3 regions of the Hungatella sp. SL.1.14 genome follow, and region 3 is predicted to be linked to each of the others. Evidence: predicted binding sites of a transcription regulator. Region 3 holds the regulator's gene; each other region holds the start of a gene.

Region 1 (2,274 bases), on a different contig from region 3:
TCGTCACTGCGCTTCATGCGTATTTTACCCTTTAAATATCCATGCTCCGGGCAGATTCCCAGAGCAAAGTAAAACTTCTGATTCACAGAAAACCACCGTACCTTCTTTCTGAGCATGCGGTTGCAGCGGTAGCAGATTAAATCGGTGACCGTCTTGTCCGCGATAGCCTCCTCCTTTGTCTCAAAGGTTCTGGAAATGTATTTGGAGTATCCGGGAAAGATCAGATAGACCTCCTCCTCCTTACTCTCCGGCAGCCGGTAATAATCGGTTGACCAGTATTCCATCACCCGCTCAAAGTCCATGGCCGCCATGACCCGGCCGGTATAGTGGGCATCGTCAAGGGCCCGGTGAAATGGGCGGTCCTCCCTGATCCCCAGTTCTTCTACCGTGATATCCAGCGACTGTTTCTGTTTTCCGTCTCCCTGAAGAAGGCTGTAGAGCTTCTGAACATCGTAATAGAGAAGAGGCTTGTCAAAGGGAATTTCCACCCCGTAATACACCATATTTCTCTGCAGCTCCGTTAAGTCCATACTCCCCCAGGTACAAAATATGCAGTCGTCTCCACACCATTCCAGAAAGTCCCTGATTACAGTCTCAAATGTCTCTCCGTTTCGCTCCAGCTCAGCCATATCCATATGGGTGACCTCAGAGATCCGGTAATGCATCTGCGGATATACCCGCGGCCTGATCAGACGGCGGAACTCCCCGATCTCCTTCCGTTCTTCATCCAGACGAACCGCTCCGATTTCTATTATTTCAAAAGGAAAATGGTCAATCGTCCCCTCTTTTCCGTCGGGGCTCTGATTCCATTCCAAATCCAGTACTATATAATTCTTCATAAAAGTCTCCTTTGTGCTATTATATGATAGTTTCTCTGTTCATACAAGTTCATGCCTCCTATTTTGGACAATTATTTTTCCAAAAATCTCAATCAAAATCCATCAGTTTTTAATAATTGTATTTACAATATGAATTTTCTGTGAAAAAAGCATAAAATTAGCACTTTCTTATTGACAGTGCTAACAAATCGTGTTATAACATAGTTGTAACAAAAAAGAAGCACCACAAGGAAAAGGTGGCCGACTTTAAACCATATATGTGCTGCCGACAAGGTGTCAACACATATAAGAAATTCAAGTTAGGAGGAATGACTTATGATGATGCCTAGTATTTTTGGAGAAAACTTATTTGACGACTTTATGGAAGATGCTTTCAAGAGCCCGATTTTCGGGAAACGGGAAAAGAATCTGATGAAGACCGATATCAGAGAGAATGACAATGGTTATGAACTCGATATGGATCTGCCCGGATTTAAGAAAGATGAGATCACCGTTAATCTTCGTGACGGCTATGTAACCATCTCCGCCGAACGCGGTATGGAACGAAACGAAAAAGACGAGAAGACCGGCAAGTTCGTTCGCCAGGAGCGTTACAGCGGTTCGTGCCAGAGAAGCTTTTACGTGGGCGAGGATGTGAAACAGGAAGATATGAAGGCCCGCTTCGAGGACGGTATCCTGCATCTGGAGTTTCCGAAAGCTTCGCCAAAGCAGGTTGAGGAATCTCATCGCATCTTAATTGAATAACCGATAAATCCCGGAACGAAACAGTCCTCTGTTCCGGAACAGGGCGGGCCGCATCACTACGGTCCGCCCTGTTTTATCCAATTACCTCTATCCCCATATTCAGCTTAAAGGAGAATTATTATGATCTGGAAAGAAATGAAACGCTCATACCTTGTTATATCCATCTGTGCCGCGTTCCTGGGCCTTCTGCTGCTTTTACTGCCCGGCCCCACCCTGGCGACGGCCGGCATCTGCACCGGCGTCTGCTTTATCGTCTATGGCGTCACGAAGCTGGTTGAAATCACCCGGTTTAAAAGTTTCTTCGGTAAGTACTGGATGCACTGCCTGCTGGCTCTTTTCCCCATCGTATTCGGGGTTATTTTCCTTTTTAAACCGCTGGCCGCGACATCCATTCTTCCGTTCATCCTGGGCGTCTTTCTGGCTGTCTATGGAATTATGGGACTGAAAACCTCGATGAAGCTTAAAAGGTTTGGTCTGGATTCCTGGTGGTTTCATTTGATTACTGCTGTCATCACGATCCTTTTAGGCGCCCTCTCCATCTTCAATCCCTTTGCCACGGCTACCGCCATGGTCATGATGATGGGCGCCATCTTATTCACACTGGGTGTCTTCCATGTGGTGCAGTATTTCGTAGCTTCACACCGCTTTAAAAAGGCCGGAAGACAGATATCCGAGCTGGAAAAGGAATGGG
Region 2 (2,274 bases), 230 kb from region 3:
ATCTTCTCCATATCGGTGCACATGTAAGCGGAAACGTATCCTCTGTCAAACTGCATACCTTCTACCAAGTCTAACTCGGTCTTCATGGTCTTGGATTCTTCAATGGTGATAACGCCGTTGTTGGAAACCTTCTCCATGGCATCGGCTACCATCTCGCCGACTGCATCGTCTGCTGCGGAAATTGCAGCTACTCTTGCGATGGAGGCTTTGCCCTTGATCGGCTCGCTCATCTTTGCGATCGCATCTACAGCTGCCTCAGTAGCTTTTCTCATACCCTTTCTTAAAACGATCGGGTTAGCGCCTGCAGCCACGTTCTTCATACCTTCATTGATCATCGCCTGAGCCAGAACGGTCGCTGTGGTGGTACCGTCACCAGCTACGTCATTGGTCTTTGTCGCAACTTCCTTAACCAGCTGGGCACCCATGTTCTCATATGGATCTTCCAGCTCGATCTCTTTTGCAATGGTTACACCATCGTTGGTGATAAGCGGAGCGCCGAAAGATTTGTCAAGAACAACGTTTCTTCCTTTCGGGCCCAGGGTTACACGAACTGTGTCTGCTAACTGATTTACGCCGGCTTCCAGTGCTTTTCTGGCGTCTACACCATATTTAATCTGCTTTGCCATGATTTCATTCCTCCAGTTTCTTTCTATCTATCGTTTTTGTTATGATTTCGGTATTGCCTGTTGATATTGTCTCAAGGTCTCAGGGATTCGGTTTATTCGATCACTGCCAGGATATCGTTCTGCTTTACGATAACCAGCTTATCTTTTTCGCTTTCACCTTCCACTTCGGTTCCTGAATACTTGGAAAAGATTACTTTATCGCCGACCTTTACCTGCATGGTCACTTCTTTGCCATCAACCAGGCCGCCTGGTCCTACTGCGATTACTTCCGCCTGCTGCGGTTTCTCTTTTGCCTGACCCGGTAAAACGATTCCGGATTTTGTCGTTTCCTCTGCAACCAATGGTTTTAATACTACCCTGTCAAATAATGGTACTAATTTCATTGCAATTCCTCCTCATACTGTTTCTATTGATTCTTTCTTTTTGTTTCGCAAATGGAAACTTCTTTTAACCACATACTAAGTTATATCACTCATTATTAGCACTGTCAATAGTTGAGTGCTAATTTTATATATTTTTTACAATTTCATTCCATAACTGAGAGCATTTTCCCATTCCTACATAGTTTATAGAAATTTTCTTATTATATACCTTTATTTTTTTCTTTATAAGTATTACAATAAGAATCAAATGAAAGGAGTGTTTCACATGGCAAAAAAGGGTAATGGTTTTGGGAAATTAGTGGCTTTTGCCACCATCGCGGGTGCCGTTGCGGCCGGTATCTCTTATTTTACGAAATATAAATCTTTCCATAAAGAACTGGAAGAAGATTTTCATGATTTTGAAGATGACGGGAATGACGACATTTCCAAGATTGACAGCACAATGAACAGGAACTACGTATCCCTTCACGCTGACAAAGATGAATTTAAGGTTGCGGCCGCCGATATGGCTGACGCCGCCAAGGATGCAGCCTCTGCCGCGAAGAACCTCGTGAAAGACGCAGCTAACATTGTGAACAGTACGGCCAGGGAAGCCGCTTCCGCAGTTGCCGATACAGCCAAGGATATGCTTGATACAGCCATGGACCGTTCAGAGGATGATGAGGAAGAAGATATCACCGAAGACGGCGGGCTCGATTACGCAGCCGGCGCTGCAGACAGTTTCAAAGAGGAACCGGAGCAGGCCGCAGATACCGAAGATAAAGAAGACTCAGATGAAGTTGAAGAAATATACGAAGGAACCGGTGATGCATTAAAGAAGTTTGCCGCAGAGGAATCCACGACGATTGTGGAGGATACGGTTGACGAACCATAACCATCCGGTAATTTAAGAAAGAGTTCCGGAGAATGAACGGTGCTTCCTGTCAGCGAAACAGGAAGCCACTCATTCCCTGGAACTCTTTTTTTGTTATTGTCTCACAAAAATCGGGGAAACCCAGGCTGTATCTCCATTTCTCAGATGTACCCGGAGCCGGTAACAGCTTCCCGCCTCCAGTGCAACCTTCTTTTCGCAGCTCATGGTATACGCCTCTTCCGGCACCGCCTGGCGGATTCTGGTTTTATAGGCGTTATGCCAGTAAAAATCATCACGGTAGTGCTCTACATTTCCAAAGACTTCTGCTGCCAGCTCCATACTCTCCCGGTACTGGGCAAGAATTCTCGATGATTTCATCAATTCTCCTATCTTCAGGCGGTATACGTAGCTG
Region 3 (2,274 bases):
TTTTAATAAAACGGTTTATAACGATGTGTTCGCACGAAACTTGAAAGGATCCCGTTCAGTGCTCACAGTCAGTTTGCTACCTGAACCATGGAATGTCTCACCACGGTATCACGGTAGGTGTAGCCCTTTTGGAGTTCCATGGCAACCGTATTCTCGCCAAGGGACTCATCATCAATATGCATCACAGCATTGTGGAAATTCGGGTCGAATGGCTGACCCACCGCTTCGATCGGCTTTACACCGGTGTCTTCCAGCGTCTTCATAAGCTGTTTATATATTTTTTCCATTCCTTCTGCAAACGGAGTGCCCTTATCCTCCTCCGGAACGGCTGCAAGGCCTCTCTCGAAATTGTCGACAACCGGAAGTATCTTTTCAATGATATCTCTGGCGCCGATTTCAAACATGGCAGATTTTTCTTTCTCTGTTCTCTTTCTATAATTATCGAACTCGGCCATATTCCGCTGCAGACGGTCGGTCAGTTCTTCAATCTTGGCATCCTTCGGATCTTTTTTCTCTTTTTTCTTTCCAAAGAATCCTTTCTTCTCCGGTTCCGCCTGCTTTTCTTCTGCAGGCTCCTCATCTCCGGATTTCTCATCGGCGGCATCTTCGGCACACGCTTCGGTTTCCGCGGCTTCTGTTTCGCCTTTTTCTATTTCTTCGTTAACGGAACCGGTGTCTTCTGCCTTCATGGCCTCTTCTGCCAGTTCCTCTTCTATTCTCGTCTCTTCGCTGCTCACTGTTCTTCCCTTCACCTTTCATCTTTTTTCAGGATCGAATCCAGCTGCGTCATGAGATTCCGCAGCGTATTCAAAACCTTTTCATAGTCCATACGCTTCGGACCGATGATACCGATCGTTCCTCTCAAGCCCTCGCCCAGCTCGTAATTCGCTGTCACGATGCTGCAGTCCCTCATCGTCTGCACCGGCGCTTCCTCGCCGATATAGACCTGAATTCCCGAACTGCTCTCTGAACTGTTCACATCATCGACCAGCTCCTGAAGGAGTTCTTTCTGTTCCAGCGTACCGATCAGCCGGCTTGCCATCTCTCCGTCGCTCAACTCCGGATACTTGAAAATGTTCGTGGCACCGCTGGTGTAAATCTGCAAATCATCGTCATCTGCCCGGATTGCTTCTGCAACCTCATTGAGTACCCGGTCGACCACCTCGCTGTGTATGCCGGCCTGCTCCTTTAATCTGCTGATTACGTCCAGATTGATTTCCTCTATGGTCAGCCCGTTTAAGGCATTATTAAGAAGAATGTTAAGATTCAAAAGCCCTTCATCGCTTAACTGCTGGCTGATGGGGATCATGGTGTTCTTAATCATATTCCCTTCTACAACGATGACCACCAGAAGCTTTCCATCATCAACCCTGGACAGCTGGATGAACTTCAGCTTGTTTCTGTGATACTGGGGGGCGCTGATCAAAGCCGCGTAATTCGTGTTCTGCGCCAGGATTCTCGCCATCTGCTTTAACAGAAGCTCGACCCGGTCCACACGCTTTAGCATCAGGTCCTTGATTTCAGTAACCTCTTCTTCTTTCTCCTGCATGATCTGATCCACATAAAAGCGGTATCCCTTATCAGAGGGAATCCGCCCGGCCGACGTATGCGGCTGTACAATGTATCCCAGCTCCTCCAGATCAGACATCTCATTCCGGATCGTGGCTGAACTCAAATTCAAATCGGTGTACTTGGAAATAGTTCTGGAGCCAACCGGTTCGCCGGTTTCTAAGTACGTTTTTATGATGGCCTTCAAGATCGTAATCTTTCGGCCGTCTAACTGGTCCTTATCATTCAACCCGCCACACTTCCTTTCTGAGTCTTCCTGTTAGCACTCAACGTTTGGGAGTGCTAACATCTTCATTTCATAATATATTCTTTTTTCCCTCGTTTGTCAATACATTCGATTGAAAATTTTTTGAGAATTTTCTGTGAACTTCTTCTTTATAAATCATAAAGTGTTTTACCAAAATAAGACAAATGTTACAAACGTATTGACAGGATTTCCTTGACATTTAACATTTTTGTAATATAATGAAAATTGATACACCATAACAACGGTTTTTCCATCATATTAATATGGAAAAATCATGATATTGCGAGGTAAATCATGAAAAAGAAATCAGGTAAGGTTCTTCTTATGCTGTGCGTGACGCTCCTCTGTACCCTGTTTTTATCCATGACTGCTGCCGCCGAGGAAAAGGGCGCCCTCACAGCCGTGGATGGAACTCATATCACAGGGTGGCTGAAGAATGATGCGGATTCCGGCGAAGC

The links. The regulator HrcA, encoded in region 3, represses chaperone genes, less so after heat shock. The targets are predictions, from matches to a motif close to TGTTAGCACTCNNNNNNNNNGAGTGCTAACA.
Region 1: NE473_RS14115 (Hsp20/alpha crystallin family protein) is a predicted target of HrcA. The motif match lies at 995-1,025, and genes of this name have one in related genera.
Region 2: NE473_RS10310 (co-chaperone GroES) is a predicted target of HrcA. The motif match lies at 1,103-1,133, and genes of this name have one in related genera.

The regions. Positions count from the first base shown of each region.
Region 1 covers NZ_JANFYJ010000012.1:30,053-32,326, reverse strand. Annotated here, with positions in the region: gene NE473_RS14120 (3'-5' exonuclease) at 1-839, opposite strand, end outside; gene NE473_RS14115 (Hsp20/alpha crystallin family protein) at 1,155-1,583, shown strand; gene NE473_RS14110 (HdeD family acid-resistance protein) at 1,704-2,274, shown strand, end outside.
Region 2 covers NZ_JANFYJ010000007.1:244,138-246,411, reverse strand. Annotated here, with positions in the region: gene groL (chaperonin GroEL) at 1-626, opposite strand, end outside; gene NE473_RS10310 (co-chaperone GroES) at 719-1,009, opposite strand; gene NE473_RS10305 (hypothetical protein) at 1,275-1,883, shown strand; gene NE473_RS10300 (PHP domain-containing protein) at 1,977-2,274, opposite strand, start outside.
Region 3 covers NZ_JANFYJ010000007.1:10,426-12,699, reverse strand. Annotated here, with positions in the region: gene grpE (nucleotide exchange factor GrpE) at 69-737, opposite strand; gene hrcA (heat-inducible transcriptional repressor HrcA) at 749-1,798, opposite strand; gene NE473_RS09305 (3D domain-containing protein) at 2,111-2,274, shown strand, end outside.